3 regions of the Solibacillus sp. FSL R7-0682 genome follow, and region 2 is predicted to be linked to each of the others. Evidence: riboswitches for the same ligand, from Rfam matches in the RefSeq annotation. Region 2 holds a riboswitch; each other region holds the start of a gene.
What was found. A riboswitch is a leader RNA that binds a small molecule or an ion and turns the genes downstream of it on or off. The one in region 2 is predicted to bind S-adenosylmethionine.
Positions count from the first base shown of each region.

Region 1 (4,551 bases), 540 kb from region 2:
ATCTGATGACGAACAAAAAGATGGTAAATCAGTTGCTGCTGCAATTGCTGAATATGCAATCGAATGTTCAATTGCAAAAGTATTTGGTTCTGAAACATTAGACTTTGTAGCGGATGAAGCAGTGCAATTACATGGTGGTTACGGCTTCATGGCAGAGTATGAGGTAGAACGTATTTACCGCGACTCACGTATTAACCGTATTTTTGAGGGTACAAACGAAATCAACCGTATGATCGTACCTGGTACATTCATGAAAAAAGCACTTAAAGGTGAGTTACCATTATTACAAGTTGCTCAAGAGTTACAAAATGAGCTATTAATGTTAATGCCTGAGGAAATTGGTGAAGCGGCATTAGAGCAAGAGAAATATTTAGTGAAAAACGCGAAGAAGATTGCTGTTCTTGTAGCTGGTGCAGCGGCACAAAGATTTGGTGCCAAGTTAGATCAAGAACAAGAAGTACTAGTGAATATCGCCAACATTGCAAACCAATTATATGCAATGGAATCTGCAGTAATCCGTACGCAAAAAGCAATTGAGCGTGACGGTGAAGAAAAAGCAGCACAAAAAATTCTATACACACAAATTTTCTGTCAAGAAGCATTTGCAGAAATCGAAAAAGAAGCAAAAGAAACATTACTTGCTTCAGTTGAAGGAGATAATGGTCGTATGATCTTATCAGCGTTACGTAAATTAACTCGTAGCAACCCTTACAACTTAATTCCGAAAAAGCGTGAAGCTTCGGCAAAACTAATTGAAGCTGAAAAGTATGTAGTTTAATAGTTACTAAAAAAAAATCGGGTGCAGGACGCTGCATCCGATTTTGCGTTGTGCTAGCGAATCCGTTACAATAAGAAGAAAGTTCACGATAAAAAGGAGTACCAGCATGACAATTCAATTGATTCAATATCCAAAATGTACAACTTGTAAAAAAGCTCAAAAATGGTTAGACGAAAATGGGGTCCAATACGAAAACATTCATCTTGTCGAGCAAACACCTTCTAAAGAGCAATTAAAAGCATATTATGAAGCAAGTGGCTTGCCATTGAAAAAATTCTTTAATACATCTGGTCAAAAGTACCGTGAGCTTGGCTTAAAAGATAAGCTAGCGAATATGTCTGAGGACGAGCAATTAACATTACTTGCATCAGACGGGATGTTAATTAAACGACCTATCGTTACAGATGGTAATAAATTAACATTAGGATTTAAGGAGTCTGACTTCTCGGAAACTTGGAAATAAAGCGCTATTCTTGTTGAATTTCCGAACGAAATATGGCAAACTGAACATGAATGTACTACATATTACTTGGAGGTTTTCTCATGAGCACACCAAAAGAATTACGTTATACAAAAGAGCACGAGTGGGTAAAAATTGAAGACGGCAAAGCTACAATCGGAATTACTGATTTCGCTCAATCTGAATTAGGTGACATCGTATTCGTTGAGTTACCAGAAGTAGGTGACGAGATTGCAAAAGACCAGCCATTCGGTAGCGTTGAGTCTGTAAAAACAGTTTCTGAACTATACGCGCCTGTATCAGGTACTGTAGTAGCTATTAATGAAGAACTTTCAGACAACCCAGAATACGTTAATGAATCTCCATACGGCACGGCATGGATGATTACAGTAGAATTATCGGTAGAAGCAGAAGTAGAAGATTTAATGGATGCTGACGCTTATGCGGAATTAATCGAACAATAATTAATTTTTGCGCTAAAATCTGAGTGATCAGGTTTTAGCGTTTTTTTTATAATATAAAATAGGCGAGGATTCTTAATAATGAGTCATATGGTATGCTCTTAGTATTAGAGAAGCTATGAAGGAGGCTCACAATGGAAAAATGTATTATCGTTGAGGGACGTTCAGATAAGCTAAAAATTACCCCGCTTTTTAATGAACAAGTAGAGATTCTTTGTACAAATGGTACAATTAGTGAAGACGATTTAATTGAATTATTAGAACCATATGAGCATTATGAAATGGTGACGATGTTTGATGCAGATCGAAATGGTGAAAAATTACGTAAGCTCATGAACCGCGTCTATTCAGAGGCGCAACATTTAATTATTCCATTTCAATTTCGAGAAGTAGCCGAAACACCAACCAAAGTTTTAATTAAGCTTCTTAAAGATGCGAAATTTATTATTAAAGAAGGATGACATCAAGATGGAACAGTGGACGAAAGAAGTATGGGAACAACAAATCCAGCAACATCGGAAAACAGCCTTATATATTTATACACCAATGTGTGGCACATGTGGTGTAGCAAAAAAAATGTTAGAAGTAATTGAGCAATTATTACCGGATTTTCCATTAGGTATGACAAATATCAATTATATGGAGCAATTAGCTTACGAATTGAAAATTGAAAGCGTACCTTGCTTAATTATTTCAGAAGATGGTCAAATTACAGAAAAGATATATGCATTTCAATCCGTACCTTTTTTGTATGAAATATTAAAAAAATAATTGACGTATGCAGTTTACCATGATAAAGTAACATTCATAATAAATAAACTTAATAGCGTTACTCTTATAAAGAGTGGTGGAGGGAAGTGCCCTATGAAGCCCGGCAACCAGCATTATATTTAATGAAAAGGTGCCAATTCACACAAAGATTATCTTTGAGAGATGAGAGAACGGTTCAGCGTATATGTGAAAACCTTTCTACTTGTCTTTGTAGAGAGGTTTTTTATTGTTAGATGGCGCTTTTAACGCCTTTGTTCGATTTCGAAGATGCGAAATGTGCAGGAATGTTTTGAAAATAACTGGTTGGTTATTTCAGATTAAAGGAGTTTAAACAATGATTGATATACAAAATATAACGAAAGTTTACAAGACGAAAAGCGGCGAGCTTAAAGCAGTAGATAATGTAAACTTATCGATTAAAAATGGAGAAATATTTGGCATTATCGGTTATAGTGGTGCCGGTAAAAGTACAATGATTCGCCTGTTAAATGGGTTAGAAAAGCCAACTACCGGTTCAGTTATTGTCAACGGCCAAGATATTTCGAAGGCTTCCGGAACTACTCTACGTGAAGCGCGACAAAAGATTAGCATGATTTTTCAGCATTTTAATTTACTTTGGTCTCGTACAGTTGAGGAGAATATTGCATTTCCATTAGAAATTGCTGGAGTACCAAAAGAAGCACGTGCAAAGCGTGTAGAAGAATTAATTGAGCTTGTAGGTTTATCTGGCCGCGGTAAAGCTTACCCATCACAGCTATCGGGTGGGCAAAAGCAACGTGTCGGAATAGCAAGAGCACTTGCCAACAATCCAGAAGTCTTATTGTGTGATGAAGCGACATCAGCACTTGATCCAGAAACAACGGAATCAATATTAGAGTTACTGTTAGACATTAATAAAAAAATCGGCTTAACGATTGTTCTAATTACCCATGAGATGCATGTTATTCGGAAAATATGCCATCGTGTCGCTGTTATGGAAGCCGGTAAGGTAGTTGAGCAAGGGGATGTTCTTCAAGTATTCCAACAGCCTCAAGCACCAATTACGAAAAACTTTGTATCACAAGCATCAGGGGAAACACAAGAAATGCAAGCTTCCATCGAGCATATTTTAGCGAATCATCCATCTGGTAAGATTGTAAAATTAAGCTTCGTTGGTCAAACGACAGAGCAACCTGTTATTTCACAAATCATTAAGCAATTTGATATTGTCGTAAATATTGTTCACGGTAAAATTTCAACAACAACTAGTGGTTCATTAGGTACTCTATACATTCATATTGACGGTACTCCAGATCAAGTGACTGCCGCATTAAATGTTTTAGCGCAACATGAAATTCAAACGGAGGTGATTGAGCATGCTTGAGCAATTATTTCCGAATGTTGACTGGGGTAAAATGATGGAGGCAACATACGAAACATTGTATATGACAACAATTGCTACGGTCATTACATTCGTGTTAGGGATTATTATCGGAATTGTTCTCTTTTTAACGAGTGACAATCAGTTGTGGGCGAACAAAGCCGCACACTTTTTAACTGGATCAATAGTAAATATTTTCCGTTCGATTCCATTTATCGTTTTAATCATTTTATTAATTCCATTCACAAAGTTCCTTCTAGGAACAATTCGTGGTGCGAATGCAGCATTACCTGCATTAATTATTGGTGCTGCACCATTCTATGCTCGTATGGTATTAATCGCACTCCGAGAAATTGATAAAGGAGTTATTGAAGCGGCACGATCAATGGGTGCGAAAACGTCAACAATCATTTGGAAAGTGCTAATTCCAGAAAGCTTACCTGCTCTAATTTCAGGGATTACTGTTACAGCCGTTGCATTAGTAGGCTATACAGCAATGGCTGGAATTATCGGTGCAGGTGGTTTAGGAAACCTGGCATTCTTAGATGGTTTCCAGAGAAACCGTACTGACGTAACATTAATGGCGACGATCTTAATTTTAGTCGTGGTATTTATTATTCAATACATCGGAGATTTTATTACAACAAAGGTAGACAAGCGATAGTTAGAGGCGCAGGCCGTAATTATACTGATTTAGTTTTGAAGCTTTTGTATTTAAAAA
Region 1 is NZ_JBBOUI010000001.1:892,509-897,059, forward strand. Features, by position in the region: gene MKZ17_RS04455 (acyl-CoA dehydrogenase family protein) at 1-778, shown strand, start outside; gene MKZ17_RS04460 (arsenate reductase family protein) at 885-1,241, shown strand; gene gcvH (glycine cleavage system protein GcvH) at 1,322-1,702, shown strand; gene MKZ17_RS04470 (toprim domain-containing protein) at 1,834-2,160, shown strand; gene MKZ17_RS04475 (thioredoxin family protein) at 2,168-2,470, shown strand; SAM riboswitch class I at 2,532-2,639, shown strand; gene MKZ17_RS04480 (methionine ABC transporter ATP-binding protein) at 2,805-3,833, shown strand; gene MKZ17_RS04485 (methionine ABC transporter permease) at 3,826-4,494, shown strand.
Region 1: another riboswitch for S-adenosylmethionine. It lies ahead of MKZ17_RS04480 (methionine ABC transporter ATP-binding protein); the one in region 2 lies ahead of MKZ17_RS01830 (bifunctional homocysteine S-methyltransferase/methylenetetrahydrofolate reductase).

Region 2 (4,551 bases):
ATGTTCAGTGGTACTATCAATGACGAATATTTTTTGAAACGTAAAAAAATTGCACAAGTACATGTACGAATAGGGTTGAAAACCAAATGGTATATTGGTGCATTCCAAAGTTTGTTAGTCGAATTTATCCGTTTAGTGAAAATAAACATTGATAATGATGAACAACGTTTTCGGACATTAGAAGCCATTTCAAAAATATTGAATTTCGAACAGCAAGTCGTGTTAGAGGAATATGAAGCTGTCGTAGAGAGAATGCAACAACGTTTAGAGGAAGAACGACGCAATGTAGGTAATTCTATTATTGAATCATCCTCAAATTTAGCGGCAATATCTGAGCAAACAAATGCTTCGTTTCACCAACTATCGACGCAAGCAGATGTTATGGTTTCCTATACTAAAAGAGCTATTGACCTTTCAACAATTGCTACAGATCAAGCTCATCATGGTAAAGTTCAAATTCAACATCAATCGATGAGTATGGATGCTATACATGATGCGGTTGGCTCGATTTCTTTGGAAATTGAAAAGTTAGCGGAAATTTCAAAAGAGATGGAGCAAACGATGGGTATTGTTACGAATATTGCCAACCAAACGAACCTTTTAGCATTAAATGCAGCGATTGAAGCGGCACGTGCAGGCGAAGCGGGTAAAGGTTTTGGTGTTGTAGCGGGTGAAGTTCGAAAGCTTTCGGAGCAAACAAAAGATTCTACGATAAATGTGGAAGAACTATTACAAAATACAAATATTCGTACAACAAGATTATTAGAGTCCTTAAAAGAAATTAAAGTTGCGGTTCAAGCTGGTGAAGAAAGTATGAAAGGCACAGAAGCGCAGTTTTCTGCAATCGTGGAATCATTGAAGGAAACAAAAATTCAAAGCAATCTTGTAGAGCAAGAAGTGGGGTTAATTGGCTCAGTTATTACTGAACTAGGAGCTGCCTTTGATGAAGTAACAATTGCAGCGGATAATTTAGCAACAATTTCGCAAGACTTACAAGATAATGAGAAGTTTAATGGATTAGGGTGAGTTTTCCCCTAATCTTTTTTTCGTTTAAAATTTGTAATATCCATCAGTCCAAAATGAATTCAAAAAAGATTATACTGGAGAAAGAAACATGAACGGATTGGAGAAGGTATATATGAAAACAGTGGTCGTAGTTGGTGGAGGGATTACAGGTCTTTGTACAATGCATTATTTAAAAAAGCAATTAGAGGAAACAAATAATAAAGCACGGTTAATATTAATTGAAAAAAATGAGTACTTAGGAGGGAAAATTCACTCCCAACAGGCAAGTGGCTTTATTATGGAAACGGGTGCAGACTCGATAGTTGCAAGGCACCCAGGTGTAATAGAGCTAGTAAAGGAGCTCGATTTCGAATCGCAGCTTGTTTATAACGAAACAGGCATCTCTTATATTCATACTAATAATGAGCTACATGCTATTCCGGAGGGTTCGACATTTGGGATACCAATGAGCGTGGATTCCCTCATGTCTAGTACGCTCGTTTCTGAAGAAGGGAAGCAACGAGCACTGCAAGATTTAATGTTACCTAACACTAGCTTCACGAAAGAAAGCTCGATTGGTTCTTTTTTGGCGCATTTCTTAGGAGAAGAGCTAGTTCATAATCAAATTGCACCTGTGCTTGCGGGTGTTTACTCCGGGGATTTATATCAGCTGAGCTTAGCCTCTACGTTGCCTTATTTAGTTGATTATAAAAATGAATATGGCTCAATCATTAAAGGCTTTGAAGCGAATCGTGCACAATTCGATAAGGCAGCCAATAAAAAGTTTATCTCCTTCCAAAAAGGCTTGTCAGCTATTATTGATCGATTAGAGGAACTATTACCAGAAGTTGAATTCAAAAAAAATACGGCAACAAAACAGATTCGCAAGTTAGACGTAGGCTATGAAGTCATACTTCAAGATGAAACAATCGTGGCAGATGTTGTTGTATTAGCAGTGCCAAATGAAACGGTGCGTCATGTGTTAAAGGATGAACAGCTTGATGTACAGCTACAAAAATTTACAACTGCTTCTGCTTTGACTATGTATGTAGGCTTTGATGTACCGGATTCTGTTTTACCAGCAGATGGGACGGGTTTTATTGTTTCACACAATAGTGAATTAGTATGTAATGCATCAACATGGACAAGCCGTAAATGGAAGCATACGTCCGCACAAGGCAATTTACTTGTTCGATTATTTTATAAAAATAATAATGTGCGTTATGAGGAGTTAGCGGCGATGTCAGATGAAGAGCTAACGAAGGTCGCGCTTGAGGACATTCGTTTAAGCTTGGGAATTGAAGAAGAGCCAACAATCGTCAACATAACGAAGTGGATCGATCAAATGCCGCGTTATGATTTAGCTCATAATGAAGCATTAAACGTAGTAGTAAAAGATTTAGAAGTACGTTATCCTAATTTATTGTTAGCAGGCTGCTCATATTTCGGAGTAGGAATTGGGGCATGTATTCAAAACGGTAAAAAGACAGGACAGGAAATTGCTACGCTTCTATAGGATTGACTAGAAGATTCACTTTACCCCGCGTAAACGGGCAGTAAAATTAAGAACTGCCCGTAAAAGCCCGATTGGTGAAGCTAACTAGTCGTGGGAAAGGTCGTCCACGACTAGAAGATTCACTTTACCCCGCTAAAGGGTATTGACGTTTTTCGTTTATAACGGTATGATTCTTTTAATTATTTAAAAAATTCATAAAAATTCTTATCAAGAGAAGTCGAGGGACTGGCCCTAAGAAACTTCAGCAACCAACTTATGTCAGGTGCTAAATCCAGATGGCTTTTGCCAAAAGATGAGAAGGAATGACAGCAGACATTGTGTAACCTTCTTTTATTTTTAAAGAAGGTTTTTTTATATTCAAATATATCTGAAAATACTGTGAACGATGGAGTGGATGTAATGGGATTACTGGAAGATTTAAAGACAAAAGTGTTAACAGCGGACGGTGCAATCGGAACATTATTATATTCTTACGGACTGGATTATTGTCATGAAGAAATGAACATTGCACGTCCAGAAATTATTGAAAAAATCCATAGTGATTACATTGCAGCAGGTGCAGATATTATTCAGACGAATACATATGGTGCTAACGCAATCAAATTAGCGCGCTATGGTTTTGAGGGACGTGTGCAGGAGTTTAATAAAGCGGCTATTGAAATTGCCAAAGCTGCGGCAGCTCCAGGAGGACAGTATGTATTAGCGACAATTGGTGGAATTCGAGGTATCCGAAAAAGTGATGCAACATTGGAGGAGATTTTAAGGGCTTTCAAAGAGCAGGTGGATGTGTTACTTGTTGGTGAACCAGATGGATTTTTATTAGAAACGTATTATGACTTTGAAGAATTATCACACAGTGTGCATTTATTGCGTTCATTAACAGACTTACCAATTATTGCACAAGTAACAATGCAGGAACCTGGCGTTTTGTTAAATGGTCAATCGCTGAATGAGGCACTACATGACTTAGAGCGCCTAGGTGCAGATATTGTGGGTAGCAACTGTAGACTCGGCCCATTTCATACAATTCAAGCCTTTGAAGGAGTAAATTTACCGCAAAATGCGTATTTATCTGCCTATCCAAATGCCTCGTTATTGGACGTAGAAGATGGCCGTGTTGTGTATGAATCCGAAGCAGATTACTTTGCCCGTGCAGCAGTTGAACTAGTAGAGCAAGGTGTTCGTTTAATTGGTGGCTGCTGTGGTACAACGCCAAAGCATATCGCAGCGTTAAAGGCACGCTTAGCAAATGTAGAGCCAATTACGACAAAAGAAAAATTACTAGGACGCACAGAATTCGTTCGTCAAGCAGAGCCGCGAAAGCAAGAGCCGCTCCATGAAAAAGCGAAGCGTGAGCGTTCTGTTATTGTAGAATTAGATACCCCACGTCATTTAGAAATTGATGGCTTTGTGGAAGGGGCAAAGCAGCTAGCGAGAGCAGGAGCAGATGTTGTGATGATGGCGGATAATTCCCTCGCATCGCCGCGCATTAGTAATATTGCAATGGCCGCGATTTTAAAAGAGCATGGAATCCGGTCCCTCCCACATTTAACATGTCGTGATCGGAATTTGATCGGCTTACAATCGCATTTAATGGGACTTGATGCACTTGAATTACATGATATTTTAGTTGTGACAGGTGACCCAACAAAGGTTGGGGACTTCCCTGGAGCGACGAGTGTATATGATGTGTCATCCATGGAGCTCATTTCATTAATTAAGCAATTAAATAAAGGTGGTTCGTTTACAGGTAAATCATTACGGAAGCAGGCGAATTTCTCAGTTGCTGCTGCGTTCAATCCTAATGTACGAGTACTTGCCCGTGCAGTAGCGCGCTTAGAGAAAAAAATTGAGCACGGTGCGGATTACTTCATTTCACAGCCAGTCTATTCAAAGGAAAAAATTGTAGAAATTTATGAGGAGACAAAGCATTTAGAAACGCCAATTTATATTGGAATTATGCCGCTTACTTCATCAAGAAGCGCAGAATTTCTCCATCACGAGGTGCCAGGTATTAAATTGTCTGATGA
Region 2 is NZ_JBBOUI010000001.1:348,377-352,927, forward strand. Features, by position in the region: gene MKZ17_RS01820 (globin-coupled sensor protein) at 1-1,026, shown strand, start outside; gene hemG (protoporphyrinogen oxidase) at 1,139-2,521, shown strand; SAM riboswitch class I at 2,723-2,820, shown strand; gene MKZ17_RS01830 (bifunctional homocysteine S-methyltransferase/methylenetetrahydrofolate reductase) at 2,921-4,551, shown strand, end outside.

Region 3 (4,551 bases), 630 kb from region 2:
CATTATCCTCCTAAGTTCAATTACAAAACGGTTCGAAAACTATGTGAGTGGATGAAGCTTCAATAATGTATAAAGAAAGACACGCTATCAGCTGTTGCTAATAGCGTGTCTTTTTATGATATAAAAATATAGGAAGTTTATTCCACAAGTCCACTGTTATAGCGGAGAGGACGATTGTTTATAACGACACCTTCCTCCGAATAAACGTTATGTCGTGTAAAGTCATTAGCTATTATGCTAATGGACCACCTTTTTTCACGATTGCTTCATCTACATTAGCAAATTTCGTGAAGTTGTTTTTGAATAAATGTGCAAGCTCTGCTGCTTTTTTATCATAAGCTGCTTTGTCTGACCAAGCATCACGAGGATTCAATACCTCCGTCGGAACACCTTCAACTGCTACTGGGATATTTAATCCGAATACGCCATCTTGTGTCGTTTCAACGTCATTTAACTTGCCATCAATGGCAGCGCGTACCATTGTACGAGTGTAAGAAAGTTTCATACGGTTACCTACACCGTATTCGCCACCAGTCCAACCAGTGTTTACTAAAAATACTTGTGAGCCATGCTCATCAATTTTCTTACCTAATTGCTCAGCGTAAACAGTTGCTGGTAGTGGTAAGAATGGAGAACCGAAGCATGTAGAGAATACTGGCTCTGGTTCTGTAACACCGCGTTCAGTACCTGCTAATTTAGATGTGAAACCACTTAGGAAGTGGTACATTGCTTGCTCTTTTGTTAATTTTGAAATAGGAGGTAATACCCCAAATGCATCTGCTGTTAGGAAGATGATTGTTTTTGGGTGACCTGCTACAGATGGTAATACAATATTATCAATATAATCGATTGGATATGCCACACGAGTATTTTCAGTTAATGAACCGTTATCGTAATCACATACACGAGTTTCTGGATTTACTACTACGTTTTCTAATACAGAACCAAATTTAATGGCATTATAAATTTCTGGCTCTTTTTCAGCAGAGAGGTTGATTGTTTTTGCATAGCAACCACCTTCGATATTGAATACGCCGTTGTCAGACCAGCCGTGCTCATCATCACCGATTAATTTACGGTCAGCATCAGCAGATAAAGTCGTTTTACCAGTACCTGATAAACCGAAGAATAAAGCTACGTCGCCTTCTTCACCTACGTTTGCTGAACAGTGCATCGGGAAGATACCTTGCTCTGGTAATAAGTAGTTCATGATGCCGAAAATTGATTTTTTCATTTCACCTGCATACTCAGTACCACCAATTAAGATGATTTTCTTTTCTAAAGATGTTATGATGAATGTTTCAGAACCGGTACCATCAACTTCTGGATTTGCTTTGAAGTTAGGTGCAGATACAATTGTGAAATCTGCAACATGTGAAGCTAATTCTTCTGCTGTTGGACGGATGAATAATTGATGACAGAATAGGTTATGCCAAGCATATTCATTGATGACTTTTATCGATAATTGTGAATCTTTGTCGGCACCTGCAAAACCATTAAAAACAAACAGTTCGTCGCGTTCTTTTAAGTAATTAATAACTTTAATGTATAAATTGTCGAATACTTCAGATGAAATCGGTCGGTTTACTTTACCCCAGTCGATTTTGTCTTTTGATCCATCTTCTTCAACCATATATTTATCTTTAGGGGAACGACCAGTATACTTTCCAGTTTCAGCTGCGATTGCACCGTCAACAGTTAACATTGCTTCTCCACGTGATGTTGCTTTTTCAACTAGTTGTGGAACGGATAGTTGTGTGTTAATATTATCCCCGTTTAAAAGTTCTTTCAGCTCGTTAGCAATTTCTACCGAATTCATCGCTTAAGTACCATCCTTTTTTATAGTATTCCCTTTATAGGGGAGTTGTTTGTTAATTCAAAAATAGTATAACACATTGCATCCAATAATCTATACTAATTATGAATTATTTTTTCTGATTTTTTTAGTGTAATAAATACGACAAAATTTGTTGACATAAAATGCGTTTTTTCGTAAGATATTTAATTGAACGGATACTCTTATCCCGAGCTGGTGGAGGGGCAGGCCCTATGAAACCCGGCAACCTGCAATACGACTTTTCGTAACGTGTTGGTGCCAACCTGATGCAAGGGAAACTCCCTTGAACGATAAGAGTGAAAGGTAACGAAAGATAACATCCTTTCCTCACGCGTGATGAGCGCGGCAATGAGTGAAGGGATTTTTTTATTGTTTTTATAATAAAAAAGAATTTAATTTTTAATAAAATAGATAAATTGCAGCCTTTCAAAACCTCGTGTTAAAGCAGTATAGCTTGACGTTTATTTTTATAAACGGACATGGGTAATGAGTACCGTATCATAACAAACAAAACAATCGCAAAAGTGAATTAGGAGGAAGTAAAATGACAAATCGTCGACTGTTTACATCAGAAAGTGTAACGGAAGGACATCCGGATAAAATTTGTGACCAAATTTCGGATGCTATTTTAGATGCCATTTTAGCAGCAGATCCAAATGCACGTGTAGCTTGTGAAACAACGGTAACAACAGGCTTAGTATTAGTATCTGGTGAAATTACAACTTCTACGTATGTAGATATGAAAGGAATTATCCGTGACACAGTAGCAGAAATTGGCTACACACGTGGTAAATATGGTTTTGATGCTGAAAACTTAGCTGTTCTTGTAGCAGTTGGAGAGCAATCTCCTGACATCGCGCAAGGTGTTGACCAGGCGCTCGAAGCTCGCGAAGGTTCAATGACAGATGAAGAGTTAGAAGCTATTGGTGCAGGAGACCAAGGGTTAATGTTTGGTTACGCTTGTAATGAAACACCAGAGCTTATGCCTCTACCAATTTCTTTAGCACATAAATTAGCACGTCGTTTAGCAGAAGTGCGAAAATCAGGTGAATTAGATTATTTACGTCCAGATGGTAAAACACAAGTAACAATTGAGTACGATGAAAACAACCAACCAGTACGTGTAGATACAATCGTTATTTCAACTCAACATGATGAAGAAGCGACATTAGAACAAATTCAATCAGATATGAAAGAGTTCGTTATTAAGCCGGTTGTACCAGCTAATCTTTTAGATGAAGCGACAAAATACTTTATCAACCCAACTGGCCGTTTTGTAATCGGTGGACCTAAAGGGGACGCAGGATTAACAGGTCGTAAAATTATCGTAGACACTTACGGTGGTTATGCACGTCACGGTGGTGGAGCATTCTCTGGTAAGGATGCAACAAAGGTTGACCGTTCAGCAGCTTATGCTGCACGTTATGTTGCCAAAAATATCGTAGCAGCAGGCTTAGCTGACCGTGCAGAAGTTCAATTAGCATATGCAATTGGTGTAGCACAACCAGTATCGATCGCAGTAGATACTTTCGGCACAGGGAAAGTGGGAGAAAGCCAAATCGTAGAATGGGTACGTGAGCTATTTGATTTACGTCCTGCAGGCATTATTAAAATGCTGGATTTACGACGTCCAATTTACAAACAAACTGCAGCATATGGTCATTTTGGACGTACGGACTTAAATGTTCCTTGGGAAAAAACAGACAAAGCAGCAGAATTAAAAGTTAAAGCGGGACTATAAAAAATATAAGGAGCCAATGTAAACAAATTGTTTATATGGCTCCTTTTTGTAAACGGAAAGTTAAAAAATGGGCGGAAACACTATATAATAGGAAGAAAGTCAAATACAACCGGTAACGCTAGTTTGTTGTTACTTTTGTAATGATTTATAGTATTGTCCTTTTTCTACGTATTCACGAATAATACGATCCATGTCTGCGCGATCTTCGGCCGTTACTTCACGGACCACCTTTGCTGGACGCCCCATTGCTAATGTATTTGGGGGGATTTTTTTTCCTGGTGGTACAAGACTACCTGCGCCGATAAAGGCACCCTCACCGATTTCTGCACCATCCAAAATGATGGAACCCATTCCAATTAACGCTCGTTTCTTAATAGTACAGCTATGTAAGGTAACTTGATGGCCAATTGTTACCTCATCTTCTATGATTAACGGGAATGCAGGGCTTTGGTGGAGACATGATAAATCTTGTATACTAACACGCTCGCCAATTATTGTCTTGTTAACATCGCCACGTATGACAGTATTGAACCAAATGGATGTTTCTGCACCAATTGAAACGTCACCAGTAACTGTTGCATAGTCTGCAATAAATGCAGAAGGGTGAATCGAAGGAGTTTTATCTTTATATGGGTAAATCATACTAAGTACCTCTTTTCTTGTATAAAATAGTAATTCATTCTATTAGTATCGTATCAAATGAAAATAGATTTTCAAATAATATTTCTTTTTCTGTTGGATGCATTATAATGATAGAAGTTTCGTATGAAGGAGGTTTGACCATGTGGAGATGGGAAGCTGAAGGGCAACCGAAAGCAGTAGTAGCAATTCTTCATAGTGCATATGAAAATCATCGCTGGTACGCATGGTTAATTGAGAAGTTTCGAAGTGCGGGTTTTCATGTCGTTATGGGTGATTTACCCGGTCATGGAGATCAAGCGAAATATGCTAGATACCACGAAGAAGACTTTAA
Region 3 is NZ_JBBOUI010000001.1:975,741-980,291, forward strand. Features, by position in the region: gene MKZ17_RS05075 (alpha/beta hydrolase family protein) at 1-66, shown strand, start outside; gene pckA (phosphoenolpyruvate carboxykinase (ATP)) at 233-1,819, opposite strand; SAM riboswitch class I at 2,017-2,134, shown strand; gene metK (methionine adenosyltransferase) at 2,382-3,578, shown strand; gene MKZ17_RS05090 (gamma carbonic anhydrase) at 3,708-4,220, opposite strand; gene MKZ17_RS05095 (alpha/beta hydrolase) at 4,361-4,551, shown strand, end outside.
Region 3: another riboswitch for S-adenosylmethionine. It lies ahead of metK (methionine adenosyltransferase); the one in region 2 lies ahead of MKZ17_RS01830 (bifunctional homocysteine S-methyltransferase/methylenetetrahydrofolate reductase).